Regions from separate parts of the Vibrio sp. R12-SG2-ISO1 genome, predicted to be linked through region 1. Evidence: predicted binding sites of a transcription regulator. Region 1 holds the regulator's gene; each other region holds the start of a gene.
What was found. Region 1 encodes PurR, which represses purine synthesis genes. Its sites were predicted from a motif close to TNANGNAAACGTTTNCNTNA; they were not measured.
Positions count from the first base shown of each region.

Region 2: a site for PurR is predicted at 3,286-3,305, ahead of guaB (IMP dehydrogenase). Genes of this name have one in related genera too.
Region 3: a site for PurR is predicted at 2,525-2,544, ahead of AC6R10_RS08050 (NCS2 family permease). Genes of this name have one in related genera too.
Region 4: a site for PurR is predicted at 5,106-5,125, ahead of metK (methionine adenosyltransferase). Genes of this name have one in related genera too.

Region 1 covers NZ_JCBDGO010000001.1:386,639-394,293, forward strand. Annotated here, with positions in the region: gene cmoM (tRNA uridine 5-oxyacetic acid(34) methyltransferase CmoM) at 1-554, opposite strand, end outside; gene elyC (envelope biogenesis factor ElyC) at 651-1,460, shown strand; gene torR (two-component system response regulator TorR) at 1,575-2,282, opposite strand; gene torD (molecular chaperone TorD) at 2,521-3,228, shown strand; gene purR (HTH-type transcriptional repressor PurR) at 3,467-4,471, shown strand; cyclic di-GMP riboswitch class I at 4,647-4,755, shown strand; gene AC6R10_RS01720 (TfoX/Sxy family DNA transformation protein) at 4,960-5,553, shown strand; gene AC6R10_RS01725 (TVP38/TMEM64 family protein) at 5,759-6,451, shown strand; gene AC6R10_RS01730 (putative signal transducing protein) at 6,448-6,759, shown strand; gene AC6R10_RS01735 (alpha/beta fold hydrolase) at 6,782-7,582, opposite strand.
Region 2 covers NZ_JCBDGO010000001.1:611,176-618,830, reverse strand. Annotated here, with positions in the region: gene der (ribosome biogenesis GTPase Der) at 1-1,220, shown strand, start outside; gene AC6R10_RS02850 (zinc ribbon domain-containing protein) at 1,644-1,880, shown strand; gene xseA (exodeoxyribonuclease VII large subunit) at 1,858-3,198, opposite strand; gene guaB (IMP dehydrogenase) at 3,444-4,907, shown strand; gene guaA (glutamine-hydrolyzing GMP synthase) at 5,019-6,572, shown strand; gene AC6R10_RS02830 (alanine/glycine:cation symporter family protein) at 6,719-7,655, opposite strand, start outside.
Region 3 covers NZ_JCBDGO010000008.1:574,426-582,080, forward strand. Annotated here, with positions in the region: gene frsA (esterase FrsA) at 1-411, opposite strand, end outside; gene gpt (xanthine phosphoribosyltransferase) at 533-997, opposite strand; gene AC6R10_RS08050 (NCS2 family permease) at 1,212-2,504, opposite strand; gene vcdP (small protein VcdP) at 2,960-3,124, opposite strand; gene AC6R10_RS08060 (aminoacyl-histidine dipeptidase) at 3,495-4,967, shown strand; gene rimK (30S ribosomal protein S6--L-glutamate ligase) at 5,292-6,197, shown strand; gene AC6R10_RS08070 (succinylglutamate desuccinylase/aspartoacylase family protein) at 6,184-7,248, shown strand; gene AC6R10_RS08075 (sodium-dependent transporter) at 7,316-7,655, opposite strand, start outside.
Region 4 covers NZ_JCBDGO010000015.1:232,654-240,308, forward strand. Annotated here, with positions in the region: gene fbaA (class II fructose-bisphosphate aldolase) at 1-235, opposite strand, end outside; gene AC6R10_RS11520 (phosphoglycerate kinase) at 401-1,561, opposite strand; gene epd (erythrose-4-phosphate dehydrogenase) at 1,747-2,793, opposite strand; gene tkt (transketolase) at 2,956-4,950, opposite strand; gene metK (methionine adenosyltransferase) at 5,309-6,463, shown strand; gene AC6R10_RS11540 (DUF2189 domain-containing protein) at 6,949-7,655, shown strand, end outside.

The DNA of each region.
Region 1 (7,655 bases):
TTTCGGTGCGGCATTCCCTCTAACACATGCGGAAGGTTGCCACACACGACATTTTTGTACACGAGGCCATGATGGTTGTAGAACATGACCGACGCGATACCGCCCGGTTTGACCTGCTCTAACAGCGTTTGCAGCGCTGGCTTTGGCTCAGCCAACCACTCCATGACGGCATGAAACATCACCAAATCCGCCGGTTGCTGCTGGTGTTGAGCGATGGATTGAACGGGCGAATGAATCAAGCGATACTGCTCAAGCAAGCCATTTTTTGCAATATCCTGCTCAGCTAATTGCAGCATTTCAGAAGATAGATCACATAACGTAATGCGATGGCCTAGTTTCGCCAGCTTTTGCGACATTTGTGCCAACCCACCCCCGGCATCGAGCACGTCGAGTGGTGAATCACTGGCGGGTAACGAGGCGAGGATGGTTTGAAGGTCTTCCCAAACAATGACTTGTCGAATCTCGCCTTTGTCAGAGCCGTATATATTTTTTGCAAATTTGTGGGCAATATCGTCGAAATTGCGGTCTTCAGTCACAGCAGCTTGAGTTATGATGTTGAATCGTGCTGCTATTCTGTCACAAGAAAGGCAGGAATAAAGAGGCTTTCTCTTAAATTATAATCAACTGGTGTTTTTTCGGACTATTTAAGTATGTTTGAGCTGAAAAAAGTCGTCTCGGCTTTACTTATGCCTTTGCCAGCCCTGCTGATCATTGGCCTTGTGGGACTCATGCTCGTCATGTTCACACGAAAACAAAAAACAGGATGTTTCGTTGTTCTCTTCTCGTTTGTTGGCATTTTTCTCGTTGCCTTCCAGCCCGTTTCATCACGTCTTCTCATGCCTATCGAGCGCCAATACTCGGCCTTTTTTCCTGTCGATGAATCGATTGATTATGTGATGGTGCTTGGCAGCGGCCATGTTGTGGACGACGACATTCCGCCCACCTCAGAACTGAGTCGCGCCGGCCTAATGCGTTTGACCGAAGGGATTCGTGTGATGCGAATTTATCCGGGCTCTAAACTGATTCTCTCAGGCTATGCCGCCGGTTCTGAAGTGAGCAATGCGCGCATGATGGCTAAAGTAGCGCTGGCGCTTGGCGTTTCTAAATCTGACATCATTCTGCTCGAAACCGCCAAAGATACTTGGGAAGAAGCGCGCCAAGCGGCAGCGTTCGTTAAGAACAAGAAGTTGGTGGTGGTCACATCGGCCAGTCACATGAACCGTGCCCTGAATGAATTCCACTCCGCAGGATTGAAACCTTACGCCGCGCCGACCAACTACCTAGCGCAGAGAAACATCGATCAAGCGTGGGAGAAGTACGCGCCGAAGGGCAAATATCTCGAACAAACTGAGCGCTACTGGCATGAAACGCTGGGCACCATTTGGCAACACCTCCGCGACTGGGCGTCCGATTATGAAGAGCAAGCCTTAGAGGTGGAGGCTGCGCAGAGCGACGTTTAACCGGCCGCCAGCGTAGACGGATAACGTCTTCGACCTAAAACAAAAATCCAGGCTGCATGCCTGGATTTTTCGTTTCTTTTGCGTCAATTTTCGCTCGTTAATTGCCGAACTACGTTAATCTCCGGCGAACATGTAGCCTTCGCCATGCACGGTGACGAATATCTGCGGATTTTTTGGATCCACCTCCATCTTCGCTCTCATGCGTCGAATCAGGACATCGATAGTGCGATCATTGGGTGCGTCCACACGATGACTGATCATATTAAGAATGCGTTCCCGACTGAGCACTTGGTTAGGGTGAGAGGAGAGCGCCACCAAAAGCTCATACTCTGCTTTAGTCAGTTTGACCGGTTCATCCCCTCGGCTCAAAGCGCGGCGCTGAATATCGAACGTCCATTCAGCAAAGCGGACCACGCCGTCTTGCTGATCGCTGCCCGCGTTTTGCGCTCCCGCAGCCAGTGCGATGCGCCACAAGAGGTTCTTGACTCTGACGAGCAGTTCCCTAAGCTCAAATGGCTTGGTGACATAATCGTCCGCGCCCATTTCTAAACCAACAATCTTATCAATGCTGTCGGTACGCCCGGTCACCAAGATAATACCGATGTCCGATTGACTGCGTAGTTCACGCGTCAGCATCAAGCCATCTTCGCTGGGCAGATTGATATCCAGCATCACCAAATCGACCCGACTGCTACTGAGTACGTCGCGCATCTGCGCGCCATTCTCAGCTTGGCTCACCTGATACCCTTCGGTTTGAAAGTAGCCCGCCAATTTACGGCGAGTCACTTCATCATCTTCAACAACCAAAATGTGGTAGCTCATCGGCTCTACTCACTTATTCACACACTGATTCAATGGCTTTATTCTATTCATAATTAGTCACAACTCCATCTTTGTCCTCTTTGGGAGGTGAAAAGTTGGCGATTCATTGATGCAAAGCAAGCTTTGCTGCCCTGTTCACAAATTGCCATATTTGACCATTTCTTCTCATAATCAGGTTGACCGCTGTTCATTTTTATCCGTTAGACTTAACGGCATCTGATTCAGTTGAGAGCCCATCATGCCAGAGACACCTAACGCCCAGATTTCCGACCCTTTATCTCCCGCCGAAAAAGAGCAGCGCGCCTTTGATGAGCAACGCGCCGAGCTCTACTGGTGGTTTTCGAGCGTGTTTGCCAAAGAGCTCTCAGAGCAAGAGCTGGCCCAATATCATTCGGTGGACACACGTACCTTTCTGACGGGACTTGCACAAACCCCTGAGCTTAACGTAGCCGCAGACAGGCTCATCGATACATTGAACCGATTGCAAGACAGGCCAGATGCTCAGTTGGAACTATCAGCCGACTATTGCGACCTGTTTTTAAAATCCGACCGAGACAGCGCGTTGCCTTACGCCTCTGTCTACTTAGATGAATCCGGACTGCTCAATGGGGAGCCCGCCAAACAGATGGACACTCTGCTCCAACAACATGGCGTGGCCGTGCATTCAGGGCTCAATGAACCTTCTGATCATCTCGCGATAGAGTTGGATTTTTTAGGTAACCTGATTGTGCGCGGCGCTCATGCAGCAGAGCAGACGGCAGGCGACACGCATCTCGCCTACCAAGAGCAAGCCGATTTTATTGAGCAGCATCTACTCCCTTGGATTGAGAGGTTTGCCGAGCGCTGCCAGCGCCTCGACACATTCGGCTTCTATGCGGCGCTGTCGTCGCTATTGTGCGCGTTCATTCAATTGGATAAAGCCTACCTGCAAGGCGATAGCGATTAAGCCCATACAAAAGGTGTGGCGAGATCCCAAAGGCGGGTTTTTTATTTGCCCAAATCGACGTTGCGGACTACAATCCGGTTCGCAAACGATAAAACTAATAAATACAAACCGCTTTTTGAGGGCGGTTTTTGTGTTTCTGATACTTTCTGTCTACATACTCTAAACTTTGTATAGACTTTACTTTTATAGACTTAACTTTTCATAGAATAGTAGGCAGTCATCGACAGGACAAAACCATATGGCCACGATTAAAGACGTCGCTCGCTTAGCGGGTGTCTCGACCACCACTGTATCCCATGTGATCAACAAAACACGCTTTGTCGCTGAAGCCACGCAAGAAAAAGTGATGGAAGCGGTTCAAGAGTTGAACTATGCCCCAAGTGCCGTTGCACGCAGCCTGAAATGTAACTCGACACGCACAATAGGCATGCTGGTTACTCAATCGACCAACCTTTTCTTCTCGGAAGTGATCGACGGGGTTGAGAGCTACTGCTACCGTCAAGGCTACACCTTGATCTTGTGTAACACTGGCGGCATCTACGAGAAACAACGTGACTACATTCGCATGCTGGCGGAAAAGCGCGTCGATGGCATCTTAGTGATGTGTTCAGATTTGACCGAAGAGTTGAGCGAAATGCTTGACCGTCATAAAGACATCCCTAAGGTGGTGATGGATTGGGGCCCGGAAAGCTCACAAGCCGATAAAATCATCGACAACTCGGAAGAAGGCGGCTACCTCGCAACAAAATACCTGATTGATCACGGCCACAAGCGCATTGCTTGCTTGAGTGGGCATTTTGAAAAAGCGGCCTGCCAAGAGCGCATCCAAGGCTTTAAGCGCGCAATGAACGAGTCGGGTTTGAGCGTCAACGAAGATTGGATCTTAGAAGGTAACTTTGAGTGCGATACCGCCGTGCTTGCCGCGGACAAAATCGTCGCCATGGACGAAAAGCCAACCGCAGTATTCTGTTTCAACGATACGATGGCGCTCGGTTTGATGAGCCGTTTACAGCAAAAAGGCATTCGTATTCCAGAAGACATGTCGGTCATTGGTTATGACAACATTGAGCTAGCCGAGTACTTTTCACCACCGCTAACGACGGTTCACCAGCCGAAGCGCCGTGTGGGTAAAAACGCATTTGAGATTTTGCTCGAACGTATTAAAGACAAAGAGCATGAAAAACGTATTTTTGAAATGCACCCAGAAATCGTCGAGCGCGATACCGTGGCGACGGTGAAATAGACCAACGAACAAGTTCAGCACATCACATCGACTAGCCCAGCGAGAATACTTCTCATCCGCTGGGCTTTATTCTCTCGGTAACACCCCTCTATTTTATGAACTAAGATCACATTTAACCCATCAAAACGTGATGTTTAGCCCATAAATTATTTATGCTTATTATGTTCGACGAATGCCACGAACAGGGCAAACCATTTCGAAAGGATGGGACGCAAAGCTTCCGGCCTGTTGCAGCCACTCAACTATTTCAACGTTGATGACTGCTTGGTAGCGGGGTTGCCGATGGCAAATGTGCACTTCGTAATTCTTTATCAAAAGCAAAGAATACAATGAGTTAAACGTTGCGCGCGCATTATGCGCTCACACCGTGAGTAGGATTATTCTTTTATGAGCCAGAATGACACCCTACTGACACAAAACCTGCATATTTTTGCTAATCTCTCGGACCTGAATTTGGTGGCGTATTGTAATACACCGAGAATAACAGCATGGATAAACCAATTTTAAAAGACTCAATGCGATTGTTTGAACCATTGGGCAAGATCAAGTCTCGCTCAATGTTTGGTGGATTCGGAATCTTCGCTGATGACACCATGTTTGCCCTCGTGGTAAATGACAAACTTCACATACGCGCCGACGACTCGTTGGCCCAACAGTTTAATGCTCAGGGACTCGAGCCATACGTGTATAAAAAGCGTGGTTTCCCTGTGGTCACCAAATACTACGCCCTTGGCCATGACTGGGATCAGGATGTCGCTCAGACTATTGCGATGGCAAACACTGCACTAGAGGCGGCCAACAAAGACAAGCAGCGTCAAACCAACGCCAAACCAACGCGCCTGAAAGATCTGCCGAACTTGCGTCTAGCGACCGAGCGAATGCTCAAGAAAGCGGGTATCGACAGTGTCTCCCGTTTGGAGCAGACGGGCGCAGTGGAAGCGTATAAAGCGATTCGTTCCACACACTCTGCCGACGTCAGCATCGACCTGCTGTGGGCACTTGAGGGGGCAATTAAAGGCACGCACTGGTCTGTGGTCCCTCAAGCAAGACGCGACGAGCTCCTGAATCAGCTGCAAAGCTAGTCAGCGATAGCGCTCATTAATTCCAATACCCTTCTCAAGCCAGCCGAACACCGCTGGCTTGAGACGTTTTTAGCCGATGCTTTTTCAGCGTTTCCATTCCTTAGTCATAGAATTCAACGTGTTTTCCCCTTAGGGCGAAATTTTTTACTGGCTTTTTGGTTCATATCTAACAATGATCAATGATGATGTTTTCAAAGGGATCCATATGAACAAGAAACTGCTTTTAGGTATTGGTTTGCTCGCTCTGATTGTGTTTTTAGGCGCAAACTTTGGTCAATACCTGACACTTGATAACGCCAAAGCTCAGCAGCAAGCGCTGGCTGAAATCATTGACACCCACTTTGCCCTAGCCGCGCTGAGTTACTTCTTCGCCTATGTCGCTATCACCGCCTTCTCGATCCCTGGAGCAGCCGTCGTCACCTTGCTTGGCGCTGCGCTGTTTGGCTTTTGGACCAGTTTATTGCTCGTTTCTTTTGCCAGTACGATAGGTGCCACCTTGGCGTTTTTAAGCAGCCGCTTTTTACTCAAAGAGTGGGTACAAAGCAAGTTTGGCGATAAGCTCGCGACAATTAACCAAGGGGTCGAAAAAGATGGTGCGTTTTATCTCTTCTCACTGCGCCTTATACCGGTGTTCCCTTTCTTTTTGATCAACCTCTTGATGGGTCTTACGCCCATCACCATCGCGCGCTTCTATCTGGTTAGTCAACTGGGTATGTTGCCGGGCACGGCCGTCTACCTCAACGCCGGGACTCAGCTAGCGCAAATCGACAGTTTGTCAGGCATCGTCTCCCCAACAGTACTCGCCTCTTTTGCGTTGCTCGGGGTATTCCCAATCATTGCCAAATGGGTAATGGCCAAGCTCAAAGCGACACCGCAATCCAATGGGCAAGCGTCTTGAAAATTTTTATTGCCACGACACCACCACAAGCACACATCGTGTGTGAAATGCTGCGCAGCGAAGGAATAGCCTGTGAGGTGAGAGGTGAAGGTTTGTTCGGCTTGCAAGGAGAGATTCCGTTTGGCGAAGAGGCCAGCCCGTACGTTTGGTTAACTCGCCCAGAACAGAAGCAGGCGGCACTCGCGCTGATTGATGATTTCCAACAGGACACCCCCGAAAACATGGTTTGGGTTTGCCCGACTTGCCAAGAAGAAAATGACGACCATTTTCAGTTATGTTGGCAGTGCGAGCACACCAAACCAACTTGAGTGTGCTTGGAGTCAACCGAGATTAAGCAGTGAGGTGTTGCTGAATGAAGGCGATGGAGTGATCGTTAAACTCATCTGGGCGCTCAACATTACACACATGGCCACAGTCAGGAATTTCATGCAGCTCACTGAGCGTATGTGCTGAGACCATCTCTTTCACAGGGGTGATGAACATGTAGTCTTTTTCACCCATCAGATAGAGCGTAGGAATAGGTAACTCGCGGTCTTTGAAGTAGCGCATCAGAGGGTTCACCTCTGCGGTCAAAATAAACCAACGCTTGAACTCCTTTTGGCACAACTTCTTCGCTTCGCGGATAAACATATGTCGCGACTCTTTTTGTGCTCGCTGCGGCATCACAATGTAGGCAAACAGTCGATAGAGCCACATGTAGGGCACAATGTGTTTACACAGATTGCCCAACTTCACCAGTACTTGAGAGCGTGTGTTGAGTCGTGTGACGGCGCCACCTAACACCATGGTTTTTACGCGCCCAGTCGCTAGCTCCGCTAAGTTACGGACGATGATGGTTCCAAGCGACATGCCGACAAAATGTGCCGACTGAATCTTTAGGTGATCGAGCACTTTTAAGATGTCTAATGTGACCTCTTTAAAGGTGTAGCGATTGGCAATGATCTCCTTAATCAGCTGGTTCGATTTTCCATGGCCGCGCAAATCAATCAGCAGCAAATTAAAATGCTGCTTGTAGGCTTTGATCTGTTTAAACCAAATCGATGAGCTGCCGCCTGCGCCATGCACAAAGACCACCCACTCATCGCTAGTGGGGTGTTTAAAAGTCTTATGGAATAGCAAGCTTTGAGTCATAGTCGAAAAATAACCGTTATCGTCACACAATTCAGGGCGCAGGGTAACACAAAAGCGCCCGTGTTTTTGTTTA
Region 2 (7,655 bases), 220 kb from region 1:
TGGACGGCCGTGCGGGTCTGACTGTGGCGGACGAAGCCATTGCCCTTCATCTACGTAAGATTGAAAAGCCAGCGATGCTGGTGGTAAACAAAGTCGACGGTATCGATGCCGAAGCGGCCAGCGCTGAGTTTTGGCAACTGGGTATGGACAACATGTACCAAATCGCTGCCGCTCATGGCCGTGGTGTTGGTGCACTGATTGACCGTGCGCTTAACCCGTTTGCTGAGCAGTTGCTTGAAGAAGCCAACGGCGAAATTGAAGACCTCACTGACTTCATTGATGAAGAAGAAAAACTGGAATACAGCGAGGAAGAGGCGGAACAAGAGTTTAAACGCCTACAAGATCAGCCGATTAAATTGGCGATCATCGGTCGACCTAACGTTGGCAAGTCGACACTCACTAACCGTATTCTGGGTGAAGAGCGTGTGGTTGTGTACGATATGCCGGGTACCACTCGTGACTCTATCTACATTCCGATGGAACGCGATGGCCGTGAATATGTCCTAATTGACACCGCTGGTGTGCGTCGTCGTAAACGTATCAATGAAACCGTTGAGAAGTTCTCGGTGGTGAAAACATTGAAAGCGATTGAAGATGCTAACGTGGTTCTTCTGGTCATTGATGCGCGTGAAAACATATCAGACCAAGACTTAAGCCTACTCGGTTTTGCGCTCAACGCTGGACGTTCGATTGTGATTGCGGTCAATAAGTGGGATGGTCTTGATATGGACGTGAAAGAGCACGTCAAGAAAGAGCTGGATCGCCGCTTAGGCTTCGTTGATTTTGCACGCATTCACTTTATTTCGGCGTTACACGGTACGGGTGTAGGCCACCTGTTTGAATCGGTTCAAGAGGCGTACAAGTCTGCCACTACTCGCGTGGGTACCTCTGTTCTGACCCGAATCATGAAGATGGCAACCGACGATCACCAGCCACCTTTGGTACGTGGACGTCGTGTGAAGCTAAAATACGCCCACGCTGGGGGATACAACCCACCGATCGTGGTGATTCACGGCAACCAAGTGAATGAGCTTCCAGACTCTTACAAGCGCTTCTTGATGAACTACTTCCGTAAATCGCTTGAGATTATGGGCACACCGATTCGAATTACTTTCCAGAACAGTGAAAACCCGTATGAAGGTAAATCGAGCAAGATGACCCTATCACAAGAGCGTAAACGCAAACGCTTAATGGGCATGGTGAAAAACCGTAAGAAGTAGCCCTATCTGAATAATCACATGATGGTCAAAACGCCTTAGCTTGCTAAGGCGTTTTTTATGTCATTAATGGGCTACACCAAAGAGCCTATCCGTCTTTTCCACTCATTTTCGAGTTACATACTGTGTATTTGGATGAGTGATCATTTTATTAACTCTGGTTTTGGTGTGTTATTTTAATCTTTATTGGTTGAATGTTCTTTTTAAAATTGAAATGCAGCATATGTAACTTATGCTTTCGGTGTGTGGTTATATAAATGTTCTTTTAGGGGGAGATCGCTGATCACAGCGGCTTTTGCCGATGATCTTATTATGATCATTTATAGAAGCATAGAGCGATGAGAGCAAGCTAGTCGGTGTGATATTGAGTTGGAGATGGGATTTTTGTATATTAGTTTAAGCTAAATTAAAAAGGTAACACAGATCATGAACACCAATCTATGCCCAAGTTGTCAGCAAGAGCTGGAGTGGAATGGCCACTACCACTGCACACAGTGCCAATATGATTACAACAAGATCGGTTGGTGCCCACAGTGCGACAGTGAATTAGAGAAGCTGCAAGCGTGCGGGGCGGCAAATTATTTTTGTAATCAGTGCAATGAACTCAAATCGAAATCAGCGATTCGATTTGAGTTCCGTCCTATTGACTCGAAGAAATCGTAGAAAAGAGGGTGCCATCGGCTAATCGGGTGACTAAGGTGTCACCTGATTTCATTTGTTTTGTGGAGGTCACCACATCGCCTTGTGCGTTTTGGCTGATCGAGTAGCCACGTTTTAATGTCGCCAGTGGGCTGACCGCATCTAACGTTTCCGCCGCTAACGCGAGTTGATGGCGTTGATAGGTCAAACGTTTATTCATCGCGTCGATCAGTTGTTGCTCTAAACGGATTATGCTTGCGTGTTGATTGGCGAGTTTATGTGCAGGGCTATGCAGGTTGAGTTTGTAGTGCAGTCGCTCGACTCGTTGCTCTGCACTGCGCAATCCATTATCCATCGCTCGCTTGAGGCGAATTTCGAGTTCATCTAACTGCTGGCTCTGACGTTGAAGCTGATGAGTGGGATGTTGGCGTTCGAGACGATGCTGCAGGCCAGTCAGGCTGCGTTGTTGCTCAGACACTCTCTGGCGCCACGCACTGAGCAGTTTATGCTCACGGCTAGCGAGCGCTTGCTCTTTATGGCTGTTATCGCGGCTCACTAGCTCTGCGGCTGCCGAGGGGGTAGGCGCGCGCATATCGGCGACGAAATCGGCGATGGTCACATCCACTTCATGTCCAACCGCACTGATAATCGGGATTTGGCTCGCCGCAATCGTTCGAGCTACGACCTCGTGGTTAAAGCACCATAAATCTTCTAGAGAGCCCCCGCCACGACCGACGATCAAGACATCACATTCGTTACGGCTGTTGGCACAACCAATGGCTTGCGCGATTTGAATCGCGGCATCGTCACCTTGTACTAAGGTCGGGTAAATAATCACCGGCAGTGAAGGGTCACGTCGCTTCAGTACATCCAGAATATCGTAGAGCGCCGCACCTGTTTTCGAGGTAATGATGCCGACCCGTTTCGGATGCTCAGGCAGCGGCTTCTTGTTAGTCTGTGCAAACAGGCCTTCAGCGGCTAGCTTCATTTTAAGCGCTTCAAACTCTTGTTGGAGTCGGCCATCGCCTTCCGGCTGCATGCTTTCAATGATCAACTGATAGTCGCCGCGAGGTTCATACAACGAGAGACGCGCTTTGACTAATACTTGATTGCCGTTGGCCGGTTTGAACGTGACACGACGATTATTGCCGCGAAACATCGCGCATTTGACTTGAGCTCGGGAGTCTTTAAGGGTGAGATACCAGTGACCAGACACCGGGGCAGAGAAGTTGGAGATCTCTCCGACCAACCAAACGATACCCATTTCGTTTTCAAGCAGCAGGCGAACTTCTGCGTTGAGGCGAGAGACAGTGAAAATGTTTTGATTGGTGGATGCAGGCACAGCTAATCCCATGGACGTGGGTATGGAAATTAGCGGCAATATAATACATAGCAAGGGGGTGATTGCAAATAAAAAGTAGAAAAATGTGTAGCCAAGCGTTTGCGTTGACCGTATAATCCGTCCGCAATATCTAATCCAAATGCAACATTGTTCTCGCACACTCTAGTGTGAATAGGTTGCCCTCATTATGCGAAACGATGAGATTGGATTGTTCTTTTTACTCCTCTAATTGTGAGATATTGCAAATGCTAAGAATTGCCAAAGAAGCGCTGACATTCGACGACGTACTGCTTGTGCCAGCACACTCCACCGTTCTCCCAAACACAGCTGATCTTCGCACTCAGTTGACGAAAAATATCACTCTTAATATTCCGATGATTTCTGCGTCTATGGATACCGTGACGGAAGCCCGTCTGGCTATCGCTCTTGCGCAGGAAGGTGGCATTGGCTTTATCCACAAGAACATGTCGATTGAGCAGCAAGCAGCAGAAGTTCGTAAAGTTAAGAAATTTGAAGCGGGTGTGGTCACTGACCCTGTTACCGTTAACCCTGAAGCGACCATCGCGGATGTGGTTGCACTGACAGACAAGCACGGCTTTGCAGGCTTCCCTGTCGTCACAGAGAACAACGAGCTGGTCGGTATTATCACCGGTCGTGACGTGCGCTTTGTTACGGACCTCACTAAGAAGGTCTCTTCAGTGATGACGCCAAAAGAGAGCCTTGCTTCAGTAAAAGAAGGGGCAACTCGTGCTGAAGTGCAAGAGAAGATGCACGAAGCGCGCGTTGAAAAAGTGTTGGTGGTTAACGATGAGTTCCAACTCACGGGCATGATCACTGCAAAAGACTTCCACAAAGCAGAACGTAAACCGAACGCGTGTAAAGATGAGCGCGGTCGTCTTCGTGTTGGTGCGGCAGTGGGTGCTGGCGCGGGCAACGAAGAGCGTGTTGCGGCATTGGTTGAAGCAGGGGTTGACGTGCTTTTGATCGACTCTTCACACGGCCACTCTGAAGGTGTTCTTAACCGTATCCGTGAAACTCGCGCGGCATATCCTAACCTCGATATCATTGGCGGTAACGTCGCAACGGGTGCCGGTGCGAAAGCCCTTATCGATGCAGGCGTTAGCGCAGTGAAAGTCGGTATCGGCCCAGGTTCTATCTGTACCACTCGCATCGTAACGGGCGTGGGTGTTCCTCAGGTAACGGCCATCGCTGATGCGGCGGAAGTGGCAAATCAACACGGTATTCCTGTTATCGCTGACGGTGGTATCCGTTTCTCAGGCGACATCTGTAAAGCTATCGTTGCTGGCGCATCGTGTGTGATGGTGGGCTCGATGTTTGCGGGTACTGAAGAAGCTCCGGGTGAAGTGATTCTTTACAACGGTCGTTCTTACAAAGCGTATCGTGGTATGGGTTCATTGGGCGCGATGTCTCAAGGCTCTTCTGACCGTTACTTCCAAACGGACAATGCCGCAGACAAGCTTGTCCCTGAAGGTATCGAAGGACGTATCGCGTACAAAGGCCGCCTAAAAGAGATCGTTCACCAGCAAATGGGTGGTCTACGCTCAAGCATGGGCCTAACGGGCAGCGCGACGATTGAAGACATGCGTACTAAAGCTGAGTTCGTTCGTATCTCTGGTGCTGGTATGGCGGAATCTCACGTCCACGATGTTCAAATTACTAAGGAAGCACCAAACTACCGTCGCGGTTAATTTCTTAGACAAGAAATCCTCGACGAAAACGTTTGCTTTTTCCTTGAAGCATTGAAGAGAGGCGGGTACACTCGCCTCGTTTTCTTAACCCAGCTTAAAAAGACTGCTCAAATGACCAAAAATATTCATGACCAACGTATCTTGATCCTCGATTTCGGATCGCAATACACCCAACTTGTCGCACGTCGTGTACGTGAAATCGGTGTCTACTGTGAACTGTGGAGCTGGGACGTTGAAGAATCAGATATTCGTGAGTTCAACCCAGACGGTATCATCCTATCTGGTGGACCAGAAAGCGTCACCGAAGAGAACTCTCCACGTGCTCCTCAATACGTATTTGACTCTGGCGTGCCAGTGCTTGGTGTGTGCTACGGCATGCAGACAATGGCAGAGCAGCTAGGTGGTAAAGTTGCCGGTTCCAATGAACGCGAATTTGGCTATGCGCAAGTCAAAGTGTCAGGTGAATCTTCACTATTTAAAGACCTAGACCTGACCCAAGATGTTTGGATGAGTCACGGTGACAAGGTTGTTGAGATTCCAGCAGACTTCGTCAAAGTGGGCGAAACGGACACCTGTCCTTACGCGGCGATGGCCAATGAAGAGAAAAAATACTTCGGCGTGCAGTTCCACCCTGAAGTGACACACACCAAGCAAGGCCTACAAATGCTTGAGAACTTTGTTCTTGGCGTGTGTGGCTGTGAGCGTCTTTGGACCTCTGAATCCATCATTGAAGATGCGGTTGCTCGCATCAAAGAGCAAGTGGGTGACGACGAAGTTATCCTTGGTCTATCAGGCGGTGTTGACTCTTCGGTTGTGGCGATGTTGGTTCACCGTGCAATTGGCGACAAGTTAACCTGTGTCTTCGTTGATAACGGTCTGCTACGCCTAAACGAAGGTCAACAAGTGATGGATATGTTTGGCGATAAATTTGGCCTAAACATCATCAAAGTCGACGCAGAAGAGCGTTTCCTTGCCGCACTAGAAGGCAAGTCGGATCCTGAAGAGAAGCGTAAGACCATCGGTCACGTCTTTGTTGATGTGTTTGATGAAGAGTCTAAGAAGCTGAAAAACGCGAAATGGCTAGCGCAAGGCACCATCTACCCAGACGTGATTGAGTCTGCGGCGTCAAAGACGGGCAAAGCACACGTGATCAAATCTCACCATAACGTGGGTGGTCTACCTGAAGATATGGCGATGGGCTTGGTTGAGCCACTACGTGAGCTGTTTAAAGATGAAGTGCGCAAGATCGGTCTAGAATTAGGTCTACCTTACGACATGCTATATCGCCACCCATTCCCAGGACCGGGTCTTGGTGTGCGCGTACTTGGTGAAATCAAGAAAGAGTACTGTGATTTACTGCGTCGTGCGGATGCGATCTTCATTGAAGAGCTGCATGCTGCTGACCTTTACCACAAAGTGTCTCAAGCGTTCACGGTCTTCCTACCGGTTCGTTCTGTAGGCGTTATGGGTGATGGCCGTAAGTACGACTGGGTTGTGTCACTGCGTGCAGTCGAAACCATTGACTTTATGACAGCGCATTGGGCACACCTACCGTATGACTTCCTTGGTAAAGTCTCTAACCGTATCATCAACGAAGTAGACGGCATTTCTCGCGTGGTTTACGACATCTCAGGTAAGCCGCCAGCGACGATTGAGTGGGAATAATTTTTCCGACTAAATGTTAAGAACCAGCCTGATAGGCTGGTTTTTTTTTCGTCTTTGGATGAGCGGCCAAGCAAAAAAATAGAGGCAAACCTTGGTTTGCCTCTATTGATGACCGAAACGGTCGTCCACTGCTTTTTATTTATCGATTAGGTTAAAGGCTGCTCAACGCTTTTGGTTTTTGATTCCGCTTCTGCTTTCGGATCGAGTCCTGTTTTTCTGCGGTATTTCTCTTCCCAGTAGTCAGCGCCTTTGATACCAAGTTTCACAGGGTTGAACGTGTACTCTTCAACGCCTTGTTTTTGCTGCTCTTCGTAGTCATTCAGTGCTTTTAGGGCAGGCTTTGACATAAAGAAGATGATTAAAATACCGACAATGTTTAACCACGCCATCAAGCCTACACCGACGTCACCCATCGCCCATGCGAGGTTTGCGGTTTTGACGGTGCCGTAGAACACCACGGCAATCAACGCGACTTTAAGGATGAACATCAAGCCGTCAACTTTGAAGTGGCGACGGATGTACGCAACGTTGGTTTCTGCAATGTAGTAGTAAGCCAGAATCGTTGTGAAGGCAAAGAAGAACAGCGCGATAGCGATGAACGGTTTGCCGATGCCTGGCAGTGCACTTTCAATCGCCATTTGAGTAAACACTGGGCCGTTCGCCGCGATATCAGCCGCGACATTCTGGATGATGAAGCCCTCTGCACCGTGAACGTTATACGCGCCAGTGATCAAGATCATGAACGCCGTGGCTGAACAAACAAGCAAAGTATCAATGTAGATAGAGAAAGATTGCACTAGGCCCTGCTGCGCTGGGTGCTCAACACTTGCCGCTGCCGCCGCGTGAGGCCCTGTACCTTGACCCGCTTCGTTTGAGTAAACACCACGTTTAACACCCCAGCCAATCGCGGCACCCACACCTGCCATCGGCGTGAATGCATCACCGATGATCATTGAGAAGATGCGTGGCACTTCACCAATGTTCAGTAGGATGATGATGAAAGCGGTGACGATGTACGCCAATGCCATGAAAGGTACGACAATCTGAGTGAAGCTCGCAATGCGTTTTACACCACCAAAAATG
Region 3 (7,655 bases), on a different contig from region 1:
ATAACCGGCGATACTGTAACAAAGGGAAGCGTTAAAGAGCTCGTCAGCCGCTTCTTCACCTTTGAGTTGTTGCGCGCGCTTTTGATGCAGCATGCCCAACTTTGTCCACTCGAAGTTCCAGTTCCCGCTGTGATAGCCCATCACCGTATCTAGCCACTCATCGTGGGTACGCGAGTGCTTTGAGGAGGCCATCGCCGCTAATACGCCTTCGATTTCGATAGGTTGTAGCCCTTGCCATGTCCATTGCAGGCGGCGTAAGTTGCGATACCATTTGTAGCCGTCTTCGACGCGTTTTTCATCCAACAGCGCCTGACTTGATGGCATGTAGGCAATCAACTCCGACGTCTCTTTGGCTTTTTTATCTTTGGCAAACAGCGTCTCAGACAGGTTTTTGCTTACTTCTTCCGACATCACATTACCCGTGTATTCGTTCGATTCTTTCATAGTAATAAAAAAAATGACCCAAGAAAGGGTCATTTATCAAGATTCTTTATTGAAATCGCCAATGCATTCACCCAAGAGTGAAAAACCATTACTTTTGCTTGCGATTGATCGGTTCGATGTATTGAATCGCCATATCCCATGGTTGCTCAATCCAAGTCTCTTGAGCGATATCAACCACGTAGTCATCTAAAAGCTCAGCGCCCGATGGTTTCGCGCACACGGCGATCAATTTCGCTTTCGGGTACAAGTCACGTAGTTTGCGTGCTGTGTCACCACTGTCGACCAGGTCTTCAACGATAAGGTAACCTTCACCGTCACCTTCAGGTGCTTTCAATACGCTCATATCACGTTGGTGATCGTGATCGTAGCTTGAAATACAGATGGTATCCACGTAACGAATGCCGAGTTCACGCGCTAAAATAGCGCCCGGTACTAAACCGCCACGGCTTACAGCCCAAATCCCTTTCCATTGCTCGGCAGGCATCTGCTTTTCTGCAAGTTCACGACAGTACGCGTGCATCTGATCCCAAGTGATGATGAATTTTTTACTCATTGTAATAACCTAATAGTTTTGTCCAATCGGCATCCCCTGAAAAACAAGCTAAGTTGATACAACCTACAGCTTGATGCACCAGGCCAAATAGGGGAAAAGCTACGCAAACGATTATTTTACCGGAAGCGGCGGCCAATACCAATGGCGAATTATATTCTCTATAAAACAACGCCACAGCGAGAACGCTGTGGCGTTGTTGATTCAATGCTTGTGATTAACCAGCGAAAACGTACTTCAGTAAGAAGACTGCCGACAGTACCCAAACGCTCACAGACACGTCGCGTCCTTTACCACTCAGTAACTTAATTGCAGCGTAAGAGATAAAGCCCAGTGCAATACCTTCTGCGATTGAGTAAGTCAGTGGCATCAGCAGACACGTCACCACAACCGGTGCCGCTTCTGTTAGATCACGCCAATCGATGCTGACCAAGCCAGACATCATTAGAATCGCTACGTAGAACAGTGCGCCAGCGGTCGCGTATGGAGGAATCATGCCAGCCAAAGGCGAGAAGAACAGTGCCAACAAGAACAGCACACCAACAACTACCGCCGTTAAACCAGTACGACCGCCTGCCGCAACCCCTGCCGTAGACTCTACGTAAGACGTGGTGCTTGAGGTACCGAGTACCGCGCCCACTGACGTTGCAGTTGAGTCCGCCAATAGTGCTTTGTTCAAACGTGGTAGTTTACCGTCTTCTTTGATGAAGTTCGCCTTAGTTGCAACACCCACCAGCGTACCCGCCGTATCAAAGAGATCAACAAACAAGAAGGCAAAGACCACTGAGATCATGCCCACTTCAAACACGTCTGCAATGTTCATTTCCATAAAGGTCGGCGCAATGCTTGGTGGTGTCGACATCACACCGCCCCACTGTACATCACCCACCAATAGACCAAGTGCGGTGATAATAAGGATCGCGATCATAACAGCGCCACGAACGCCGCGGTACACCAAACCGATGGTCAAGAAAAAACCCAAGGCAGCCAAGGCTGGCGCTAGGTTTGTGATGTGGCCCAAGCCGACCAAGGTCGCTGGGTTATCAACAACGATACCTGAGTTTTGTAGACCGATAAACGCAAGGAATAGACCAATACCCGCAGAGATACCCGTGCGCAGCGACAATGGGATGGAGTTGATGATCCACTCACGGATTTTGAATACCGAAAGCGCCATGAAGATCAAACCAGAGACAAATACCGCACCGAGCGCGACTTGCCATGAGTGGCCCATACCCAAAACAACGCCATAAGTGAAGAACGCGTTGAGGCCCATGCCTGGCGCCAATGCAATCGGGTAGTTAGCGACAAAGCCCATGATAAAACAGCCAATCGCAGCGGCTAAACAGGTCGCAACAAAGACAGCGCCTTTGTCCATCCCTGCATCGGCCAGCATCGCTGGGTTGACAAAAATGATGTAAGCCATTGTCAGGAATGTGGTCACACCGGCAATGATCTCAGTTTTGACATTCGTGCCATTTTCACTGAGTTTGAACAGTTTTTCGAACATGATCGAATCCTAAAAGGGTAAAAAGTAAACGGTTGCGTAATCGATTGGCGGAATTATAAAGTCATCAAATAGTAAATTCCAGATAGAATTATGACTCTAATCAATATTTCGGGTTGTAAATGGCCAACCTATCGCTATAACAGAGCCACAAACAAAACAAAAACAAAGAAAATTCATAAAGATAGAAAAGAGAGACATCATCATTCAGACGGTGAACTTTTGTACTATGTTGTAAACTTTCAAATCCAGAACGGCAGTTTGTAACCTGAGTAACGCGTGCTTATGTGCATAATATGCAGAGAATGGCATTAATAACGAGAAATCGGTGAGTTGGCGGATAAAAAAACGCCACTCAAAATGAGTGGCGGTTGAATCATGTCAGCGAAAACGGCGCTGCAAATATATTCCAATATTAGGGGGTGAACATAACGTTCGAGATAAACAAGCTTTCAGTGTTAGTAACCAAAGCTAGTGGGGTAAGTAAAGCTTCCTGTATAAACAGATTTGTTTAGCCAGAACGCTGCACTTGGTAAACCTTTCATAACATCACCTTCTAAATCAATTAAACACATCACAATGATTGATTTCTCAGTTCCTTGGAGGCGATAACTCGGACTCATCCTTTGAGCGTTTTTACTTCGCTGCCGAAGTGGTTACAAATATACCTTATAGAAATTAAATTACAACACCCAAAGTGATAAAAGTCACAAAAAAGTGCGATTACTGATTCAAATCAAACCGCAACTGTAATTTAATTACATAAAAATCACTAGCATCTAAGTTAATCTGTCAGATTGATAATCACATAGTTGAATATCCCGTCGATAGAGAGGTAGGCACTTTTCGCTGCAGTTTGCATCAACTCACTTGGGTATCGATCTTGAGAGTGCTATTCTGACCAACATCAAATCGGCAAGTTTGGATGTTTGTGCTACTCATCATTTGGTGCATAAGACAATATTTGCCATCTCTCATTATAAGGAGTTATCCGTGTCTGAGTTCCATTCTGAAATTAGCAGCTTGTCACCAGCGCCTTTGTGGCAGTTTTTCGACAAGATTTGCTCCATTCCTCACCCATCGAAACACGAAGAAGCCCTGGCGCAAATGATCATTGATTGGGCGACCGATCAAGGCCTAGAAGTCAAACGCGATCCAACCGGCAACGTCTTCATCAAAAAACCGGCGACCAAAGGGATGGAGAATAAAAAAGGTGTGGTCCTGCAGGCGCACATTGATATGGTGCCGCAGAAAAACGAAGACACGGATCATGATTTTACCCAAGACCCGATCCAACCTTATATTGATGGTGAGTGGGTCACCGCCAAAGGCACAACCTTGGGTGCGGACAACGGCATTGGTATGGCGTCTTGTCTCGCGGTATTGGCGTCCAATGACATCAAACACGGGCCACTAGAAGTACTGCTGACGATTGATGAAGAAGCAGGCATGACTGGCGCATTTGGTCTTGAAGCGGGTTGGTTAGAAGGCGACATTCTGCTCAATACCGATTCTGAGCAAGAGGGTGAAGTGTACATGGGTTGTGCCGGTGGTATCGACGGTGAAATGACGTTCGAGATCCAACGCGAAGCTTTGCCCGCGGGCTATGTGACCCGACAGCTTATTCTTAAAGGCTTAAAAGGCGGACACTCAGGCTGTGATATCCACACTGGACGCGGTAATGCCAACAAACTCCTCGCTCGATTCCTAGCAGGTCACGCAAGCGAACTGGATTTGCGCCTGATTGAATTCCGTGGTGGTAGCCTGCGTAATGCAATTCCACGCGAAGCGTTTGTTACGGTCGCCGTCCCTGCTGAAAACGAAGCCAAGCTTGCCGAGCTTTATCAGTTCTACACACAACTGCTTATCAACGAGCTCGGCAAAGTGGAAACAAGCCTTGTCACGTTTAACGAAGTGAGTGACAGCCAGGAAGATGTGTTGTCTATTAACGATCAACAACGTTTTATCGCCGCTTTGAACGCTTGCCCGAATGGCGTGATTCGTATGAGTGACGACATTGAAGGAGTGGTCGAGACCTCATTAAACGTTGGTGTCATTACCACAGAAAAAGAAGCCATTCGCGTTCTCTGCTTAGTTCGCTCTTTGATTGACTCGGGTCGCCAACAAGTTGAAGGCATGCTCACCTCCGTGGCTGAGCTTGCTGGTGCTAAGATCGCTTTCTCTGGCGCCTACCCTGGCTGGAAACCGGATGCAGATTCAGAGATCATGGCCATCTTCCGCGACATGTATGAAGGCATTTACGGTCACAAGCCGAACATCATGGTGATTCACGCCGGTTTAGAGTGTGGTCTATTTAAAGAACCTTACCCAAATATGGACATGGTCTCTTTTGGTCCTACCATTAAGTTCCCTCACTCACCAGATGAAAAGGTTAAGATTGATACCGTGGCGCTCTTTTGGGAGCAAATGGTCGCCCTTCTGGAAGCGATTCCTGAGAAGGCATAGTCTTTCATCTACACATGGTATTACTGTACTAGCCGAGCTCTTGCTCGGCTTTTTTGTGGCTCAAAATCGCCGCGCGGCTTGGGCTACTATCGAGTGGTAACATTTGTTGTGACGACAATTAATTTTTGTTAGCCAAGCTATTTACCCCACTGCTAAGGTTCGCGTCCTTACAGCGCTGAGGCGTCAATATTGCCACTTTTTCGCGCTGACTCTTTATCTTAAAAGTCACAGGTGCTCGCTCTGGCATCTGAGTTTCTATTGTTTTGTTTGCACTCATTCGGAGACCATCGCCGGATGAGTATTGCCCTATTAGGAAATCACAGCATGAAAATCGGTGTTCTGTCTCGTAACGCTAAACTTTACTCGACCAAGCGTTTAATCGAGGCAGCAAAAGAACGCGGCCACGAAGTGAAGGTTATTGACGCTCTACGTTGTTACATGAATATCAACTCAGACAAACCTGAAATTCATTTCAAAGGCGAAGAGCTGTCAGGGTTTGATGCCATCATTCCTCGTATTGGCGCCTCGGTGACGTTCTATGGCACCGCTGTGTTGCGTCAATTTGAGATGATGGGTGTCTATCCGGTCAACGAGTCCGTGGCGATCACCCGCTCTAGAGATAAGCTTCGTTCCATGCAGTTACTTTCTCGTAAAGGCATCGGTATGCCGATCACCGGTTTTGCCAGCAAACCAGATGATGTGAAAGATTTGTTGGAGATGGTCGGCGGTGCACCTGTTGTGATCAAGCTTCTAGAAGGAACACAAGGTATTGGCGTAGTGCTTGCTGAAACACGAAAAGCAGCCGAAAGTGTGATTGAAGCGTTTATGGGCTTGAAGGCCAACATCATGGTCCAAGAGTACATTAAAGAAGCCGGCGGCGCCGATATTCGCTGTTTTGTGATTGGTGACAAGGTGATCGCCGCGATGAAGCGTCAAGGGGCGGAAGGCGAATTTCGCTCTAATCTGCATCGAGGCGGCAGCGCATCACTCGTCAAAATCACGCCGCAAGAGCGCCGCACTGCGGTTGCTGCGGCCAAAATCATGGGTCTTAACGTCGCTGGCGTGGATTTGTTGCGCTCAGAACGTGGGCCACTGGTGATGGAAGTGAACTCATCTCCTGGTCTTGAAGGTATTGAAGCCGCAACAGGTAAAGACATTGCAGGGATGATCATCGACTTTATTGAAAAAAATGCGGCGATAAAAGGGACAAAAACTCGTGGCAAAGGCTAAAAGGAATCGCGCGTTCGACTTTCTCGGTGAGACCATCGCACCGGGGGAGCGCAAAATTGTCGAACTCGAAGCGGCAAAACTCTATACCCACTCTCCGCTCTCTATCCCAGTGGAAGTGGTTAATGGTCAACTTGCCGGACCGGTATTGATGGTCAACGCGGCCATTCATGGCGACGAGCTCAACGGGGTCGAAGTGGTCAGACAGCTGATCAATACCATTGACGCCAGTAAGCTCAAAGGAACATTGATCGCCGTACCGATCGTCAACGTGTTTGGTTTCATCCATAAGTCTCGCTATCTTCCGGATAGACGCGATCTGAATCGCTGTTTTCCAGGGAGTGAGAAAGGCTCGCTCGCGTCTCGTATGGCACATACCTTCTTTGATACGGTCGCCAAACGCTGTGACTACATCCTAGACTTGCATACTGGGGCCATACATCGCACCAACTTACCGCAGATTCGCGCCGATTTAAGTAATCCGGAAACATTGCGCATTGCCCAAGCGTTTGCAACGCCGGTGATTGTTGATGCGCCGCTGCGGGATGGTTCACTGCGTAGTGAAGCTGAACGTTTGGGTATTCCAGTGCTGACCTATGAGGCTGGAGAAGCGCTGCGCTTTGAGCCAATCTGCATCAGTGCTGGCTTTCTTGGCGTGCAGCGTGTGATGCAAGCGATCGGTATGCTCAGAGCAAGTCGTAAAAAACGCCCAACATCGGTTATCGCCAAATCAACCAGTTGGTTGCGAGCAGAGAATGATGGCATCTTACGTACCGTGGTGACGCTGGGTGAGAAAGTTGAGAAAGGTCAAATCCTTGCCTACATCAGCGCGCCGCTAGGACATGGGGAAATTGAGCTTAAGGCCCGCAAAGCTGGTATTGTCATCGGCCAGCAAACCTTGCCTTTGGTCAATGAAGGGGATGCCATTTTTCACCTCGCCTATTTTGATGAAGATGAGGATGAGGTGGAACAAGTGGTGGAAGAATTCATCGAAGACGTATTCGATACGGATTCAGAGATGCTGACGACAGGGCAAATCAACTCACCCTCCTGAGAGCCTAGCCCATCACCAAATACACGACAGCCCGCAAACGCGGGCTGTCGTTTCATTCAATCTATGATTAACCGAATGATGCCCAGATCACCGTCGCGACAAGCAGAGGGCAGACAAATTTGACATACACTGGCCATACTTTGCCAAACCACCCCAGGCTAAACTCTGGATACCCTTGCTCTAGCTCGCGAACTTTCCCTTGACGACTCCAAACCCAGCCACCAAAGAGACAGAACATTAACGCCGCCATCGGCTGCAGATACTGCGTGGCGACCATCGCGACTAAGCCAAATAAGGCAGAGAAGTGATACACCACAACCACACTGACTAACGCTATCGCACCGCCCAACCACCAACTGGTCGCCGCTCTCCCCGTACCGAAACGTTCGCCGACTAAGGCAACGGGG
Region 4 (7,655 bases), on a different contig from region 1:
GACCTTCAAGTTCTAGACCTTTACCCGCAAAGAAACCGGCACCGCCGTTAGAGAACTGAACCACAACAGGCGCTTTTACTTTTGCTGCTGCTTCTAGAACGCCGTTGATTGAGTCTGTGTTTACTACGTTCACTGCTGGTAGAGCGAAGTTGTTTTCCTTTGCAACTTCAAACACTTTCTGAACGTCATCGCCAGAGATAACACCTGGTTTTACGAAATCGAAGATCTTAGACATGGATTTAATCCTATTAGCTGTCATTTTTAAAAATGGTCGTTATAAAAATAAAACTTTTCAGTTTAAATTCTTGCAAACGTTTGCTCACAACTTGCGCTATTCTAGCAAAAATGTGATGTGCCGCAAACAAGAAAGCGGGAGAGAGACTCCCCCGCTTTCTATCAATTACTTAGCGCGTGCTTCTAGCATTTCAACCGCTGGAAGGACCTTGCCTTCTACAAACTCAAGGAACGCACCGCCGCCCGTTGAGATGTAAGACACATCCGCTTTGATACCGAACTTGTCGATCGCCGCTAGCGTGTCACCACCGCCTGCAACAGAGAAACCTTCAGACGCTGCGATCGCTTCAGAGATACCTTTTGTGCCCGCTTCGAAGTTCTTGAATTCGAATACGCCCACAGGGCCGTTCCAAAGGATGGTTTTCGCGTTCTTCAGAATCTCAGCCAATTGCGCAGTAGAGTTTGGACCTAGGTCGAAAATCATGTCGTCGTCTTGAACTTCAGATACGTCTTTGATTTCCGCTTCTGCGTTCTCATCAAATGCTTTCGCACAAGCAACGTCAGTCGCCACTGGAATCGCGCACTCTTCCATTAGCTTTTTCGCTGTGTCGACTAGGTCTGCTTCGTATAGCGATTTACCTACGTTGTGGCCAGCCGCTGCGATGAAGGTGTTAGCAATACCGCCACCGACAACCAGTTGGTCAGCGATTTTAGATAGAGACTCAAGCACAGTCAGCTTAGTCGACACTTTTGAACCACCAACGATAGCAACCATTGGACGCGCAGGCTTGTCCATTGCTTTACCTAGCGCTTCTAGCTCGTTCGCTAGTAGAGGACCGGCACACGCAACGTCAGCGTGCATACCCACACCGTGAGTTGATGCTTGTGCACGGTGAGCCGTACCGAATGCGTCCATTACGAAGATGTCACAGAGTGCAGCGTACTGCTTAGACAGTGCTTCGTCGTTTTTCTTCTCACCAGCGTTGAAACGAACGTTTTCTAGAACAACAAGCTCGCCCGCGTTCAGCTCTAGACCGTTTAGGTAGTCTTTCGCTAGCTTCACTTCGCAGTCAAGTGCATCGTTTAGGTAGTTTACGACAGGTTGTAGAGAGAACTCTTCCGCGTATTCACCCTCAGTTGGGCGACCTAGGTGAGAAGTAACCATCACTTTCGCGCCTGCTTCTAGGCAGTGCTTGATTGTTGGTAGAGACGCGAGGATACGCGCATCAGAAGTTACTTTGCCATCTTTTACTGGCACGTTTAGGTCAGCACGGATGAATACACGTTTACCTGCTAGATCCAGGTCAGTCATCTTGATTACAGACATGGTTTGTCCTCTCAACTATTCAAAAAATAAAGTTTTCAGTCACTCGGCAACCCTGCCAAGCCTATTAATTCTTCAAACTGGTTTTGATATGGAGATTATCAATATTTATTTCAAGGGTAAAAATAAATATTACTCCACCGCCTTTCGGCGCTTCCAATCTGGGTGAAAATGACCGCTAAACGGCACTACCCAGCTTGTTCTGAAGCGGCCTGCATTGCGAGCGCAGTATCCAGCATGCGGTTCGCAAAGCCCCATTCGTTATCACACCAAACCAACATTTTGACCAGGTGCCCATTACTCACGCGAGTCTGGGAACCATCAACAATGGCACTGTGGGGATCGTGATTAAAGTCAATCGATACGAGCGGCGCTTCAGTATAGTCAACAATGCCGTGTAATGTACACTGAGATGCGTTAACAATGGTTTGATTTACGTCATTAACTTTCACATTCGTATTAATTGTGACACTTAAATCCATCGCAGTGACGTTTACCGTGGGAACGCGCACGGATATGGCTTCAAATTTGTTGGAAAATTTCGGGAAGATTCTTTCAATCCCTTTGTGCAATTTCGTATCAACTGGAATGATGGATTGGCTGGCTGCTCGAGTACGACGCAAATCGCTGTGATACGCATCAATCACCTGCTGATCATTCATTGAGGAGTGAATGGTGGTGATCGTGCCAGAATCGATACCAAAAGCATCATCCAACGCTTTGATGATAGGGACAATGCAGTTAGTCGTACACGAACCGTTAGAAACGACGCGATGCTCTGCGGTTAATGTTTCATGGTTCACGCCATAGATGATGGTGTGGTCGAGATCATTGGCGCCTGGGTGGGAGAACAGCACTTTTTTAGCGCCGGCCTTGATGTGCGCTTGGCCATCGGCTTGCGAGCCATAGACACCGGTGCAGTCGAGCACCATATCGACCTCAAGATCGCGCCAAGGCAGTAACTCTATGTCGTTTAGGTGCAAAATCCGAATCGAATCAAAGTCGCCACTCTCCACGACGCCGTGATGAATATAGATATGCTCTTGGTCATGCGTGATTTTTTTGCCAAAACGACCGTGGCTCGTATCGTATTGCAGTAAGTGCGCCATCGCATCAGGCTGTGCCAACTCGTTGACCGCGACCACTTTGATCTGCTGATGTTTGCCGCTCTCGTAAACCGCGCGCAACACATTACGACCGATACGTCCAAATCCATTGATCGCAATTTTAAGCATCCTTTCTTCACCCCACCTGATTTTCGTGTCACAGATAGTAACTGAGCCCGTGCCCAGATGCGAGTTCCAATCCCCAAAACCGCATATTTCTAGGCACTAGGAACTAAATAAAAAAAACCGAGCCACTCACGACTCGGTTTCCTTCAAACTACATCGCCACGATTAAGCAAGCAGTTCCTTCGCTGTGTTCACAACGTTTTCTGTCGTGAAGCCAAACAGCTTGAACAGCTCTCCAGCAGGCGCTGATTCACCGAAGGTCGTCATACCGATGATCTTGCCGCCAAAGCCGACATACTTGTACCAGAAGTCCGCAATACCCGCTTCGATAGCGATACGAGCTGTTACGTCTGCTGGCAGTACGGATTCACGGTACGCTGCGTCTTGCTTATCGAACGCATCCGTCGATGGCATAGACACCACGCGTACTTGCTTGCCTTCAGCGGTTAGCTGCGCCGCCGCTTCAACAGCCAGTTCCACTTCAGAACCGGTGGCGATAAGGATAAGCTCTGGCTTGCCCGCGCAATCTTTTAGGATGTAACCACCCTTAGCGATGTTAGCCACTTGCTCAGCGTCACGCGCTTGCTGCGCGAGGTTTTGACGAGAGAAAATCAGAGACGTTGGGCCATCTTTACGCTCAATCGCCAATTTCCAAGCGACCGCAGATTCCACTTGGTCACATGGACGCCATGTGCTCATGTTTGGCGTTAGGCGAAGTGACGCCATTTGCTCAACGGGTTGGTGCGTTGGGCCATCTTCACCCAGACCAATCGAGTCATGCGTGTACACTTGGATGTTCTGAATTTTCATCAGCGCGGCCATACGCATCGCGTTACGAGCGTACTCCATAAACATCAAGAAGGTCGCACCGTAAGGGACAAAACCGCCATGCAGCGCAATACCATTCATGATGGCCGTCATACCGAACTCACGCACACCGTAGTGAATATAGTTACCTGAGAAATCGTCTGCTTCCAGTGATTTTGAGCCCGACCACATGGTCAAGTTGGATGGCGCAAGGTCCGCCGAACCGCCCATAAACTCAGGCAGCATTTTACCGAACGCTTCAAGCGCATTTTGAGACGCTTTGCGCGAGGCAATGTTCGCTGGGTTGGCTTGCAGATCAGCAATGATTTGATTCGCTTTCTCTTCCCATTGCGCAGGAAGCTCACCGTTGAGACGACGTTTTAGCTCTGCCGCTTCAGATGGGTACGCTGCTGCGTAAGCCTCAAACTGAGCGTTCCACGCCGCTTCAGATGCTGCGCCTGCGGTTTTCGCATCCCACTGCTCGTATACATCAGCTGGAATCTCAAACGCTGGGTGCTCCCAACCTAGGAACTCACGCGCAGCTTTGATTTCGTCTGCACCTAGTGGCGCGCCGTGACAATCGTGAGAGCCCGCTTTGTTTGGTGAACCAAAACCAATGATGGTCTTAGTACAAATTAGAGTAGGGCGAGGGTCCGCTTTCGCGGCAGTGATGGCGGCGTTGATCGCCTCAGCATCATGACCATCGACAGCTGGAATAACGTGCCAACCGTAAGCTTCAAAGCGTTTTGGTGTATCGTCAGAGAACCAACCTTCCACTTCACCATCAATCGAGATGCCATTGTCATCCCAAAAAGCGATCAGCTTGCCAAGGCCCAGAGTGCCCGCTAGTGAACATGCTTCGTGAGAGATCCCTTCCATCAAACAGCCATCACCCATGAATACGTAGGTGAAGTGGTCGATGATGTCATGGCCTTCTTTATTGAACTGCGCCGCTAATGCTTTCTCTGCCAGCGCCATGCCCACTGCGTTAGTGATACCTTGACCAAGAGGACCTGTGGTGGTTTCTACGCCCGGTGCATAACCATATTCTGGGTGGCCCGGCGTTTTTGAATGAAGCTGACGGAAGTTTTTCAGATCGTCAATAGACAGCTCGTAACCACTTAGGTGCAGCAAAGAGTAAATCAGCATTGAGCCGTGGCCGTTTGATAGCACAAAACGGTCGCGGTTTGCCCATTCTGGGTTCGCTGGGTTGTGGTTTAAGTGTGAACGCCAAAGAACTTCGGCGATATCCGCCATCCCCATCGGTGCGCCTGGGTGACCGGAATTAGCTTGTTGAACACCATCCATGCTAAGTGCACGAATTGCATTGGCCAAGTGTTTACGAGAAGACATGTCTGCTCCTGAATGCATTAAGCGAATTGATAACTAAGGTGGGCGATAATTCTCGCAGAGCATCTGCGCGGGTGCAATCGATTACTGTCTAATCAACGCCAGATCTACGATATTTATTGCAAATTTCTCGAAGACCGCCGGTTTTCGTTACTGTTTGATGCAAACGATTGCTCTTTACCTCACGCGGCGGATTGAGAAAAATACGCGTTTTTACTCTACTTAAATCACAAAAATAACTTGTAATTCGAGCACGCAAAACTAGAATAGACGTCTAGATGTAGATACACCTACATAATTTAACATTATTTTTGTGCTGGGCGAGCAATGACGCCCATCCAACAGATTAAATGGAGCTCTCATGGCTAAGCACCTGTTTACTTCTGAATCCGTATCAGAAGGCCATCCAGATAAAATTGCAGACCAAATCTCAGATGCGGTTCTCGATGCGATCCTCGAGCAAGATCCAAAAGCTCGCGTAGCGTGTGAAACCTACGTCAAGACCGGTATGGTCATGGTCGGCGGTGAAATCACCACTTCTGCATGGGTAGACATCGAAGAGTTAACACGCCAAACCGTACGTGAAATTGGCTACGTTCACTCTGACATGGGCTTTGACGCGGATTCGTGTGCAGTGCTAAACACCATCGGTAAACAGTCTCCAGACATCAACCAAGGTGTCGACAAAGCGGATCCAAAAGAGCAAGGTGCCGGTGACCAAGGCATCATGTTTGGTTACGCGTGTAACGAAACTGAAGTCCTCATGCCTGCGCCTATCACTTACTCACACCGCCTAGTGCAAAAGCAAGCGGAAGTGCGTAAGAACGGCACGCTGCCATGGTTGCGTCCAGATGCAAAATCTCAGGTTACGTTCCAGTACAACGAGGGTAAGATCGTTGGTATCGATGCGGTCGTACTGTCAACTCAGCACTGTGACTCTATCTCAACGCCGGATCTGCGCGAAGCGGTAATGGAAGAGATCATCAAGCCTGTTCTACCGGCTGAGTGGCTCAACAAAGACACTAACTTCTTCATCAACCCAACCGGTCGTTTTGTTATCGGTGGCCCAATGGGCGACTGTGGTTTGACAGGTCGTAAGATCATCGTTGATACCTACGGCGGCGCAGCGCGTCACGGTGGTGGTGCATTCTCTGGTAAAGATCCATCGAAAGTAGACCGTAGTGCCGCTTACGCAGCACGTTACGTGGCGAAAAACATCGTCGCGGCGGGTATGGCTGATCGCTGTGAAATCCAATTGTCTTACGCAATCGGTGTTGCGGATCCAACGTCTATCATGGTGGAAACGTTCGGTACTGAAAAAGTCTCGCACGACATCATCATTGAGGCGGTACGTCAGTTCTTCGATCTACGCCCATACGGCCTGCAAGAGATGCTGAACCTACTTCAGCCAATCTACAAGAAGACCGCCGCTTACGGCCACTTTGGTCGTGAAGAGTTCCCTTGGGAAGCGACGGATAAAGCCGCAGAACTGCGTGACTTCGCTGGTCTCAAGTAATCACTGAGCCACACTATTTCAGGGCTTTTGGTTCGCCAAAAGCCCTTTCTTTTGCCTGCCATCTAGCCTCCTCGCTCGCTTTGCTCACCCCGACCTCGCATCCCCACCCATCATTGAACAAAATTTAACCTCCCAGGTTGTAATTTACGCCATTGAGGTCAATAGTTAACAATATGTTAAATGAACGCATCCAAGGATGACGTCTTTACGTATAAAACCAGACGTGACTGCCATCCCCTCTGCGCCGAGTAACACGCGCAAAGCTGGTGTTCAGATCACGGCATCAACATGAAACTGAGAGTTCACACCCTTTAACGTCAGCGTCTAGGAGCACATCAGCGAATCGGGTCAGCACTCTCTCGTGTTTGCGAACGGCTTGCGTTTAAAAACGTCTTTTGTTTACAAATACGTAACAACCCCTTTTCTCGGCCACCACTCAAAAGGCAAAGAAGAGGATGAGAATCGAGATTGATCAAGGAGGAGTTATGCCTCGTACGGTTAACCCACATGACTTCAAAGAGCAAAAACATAAGGAAGTCAGCGACCACGAATACGCGCGCACCATACCGTGTAATCAGGTCAGTATCTCTGCCCCATTTCATTGGCTCGCGCTCGGCTTGCACGACTTTGTTCGCATGCCGCTGATTAGCGCTTTCTACGGCTTGTGCTTTATGGCGGCGGCCATCGGCATTGTTCTCCTCGTCCAGTGGCAAGGTACCCACCTTGTGGTGATGCCCAGTCTGGTCGTCTATATGCTCATTGGGCCTTTTTTAGCGCTCGGTTTATATGACGCAAGCTGGGAGCGAGAGCGCGGTCATAAACCGAGTTTGCTTCACTCGATGAAAGCCATCGGACGTAACTCCACTTCACAATGGGCGTTTGCCGTGCTGCTTGCGGTGTGTATGATTTTTTGGATGCGTATCGCGGCGCTGCTGCACGCACTCTACCCGTCGGTACAAGGGGCGCCGTTGAGCGACTTTCTCCCCTTCTTGATCATCGGCTCCTTAGTGGGCTTAGTGCTGGCGTGTGTTGTGTTCAGTATCTCAGCGTTCGCCATTCCGCTGATGATGGAGCGACGCGTGGATATGATGACCGGCGTATTCAGTAGCTTTAACGCCGTCAAATCCAATATTGGTGCCATGATCGTCTGGGCTGCGATCATTTGTGGCGGGATCTTAATTGGCTTTGCCAC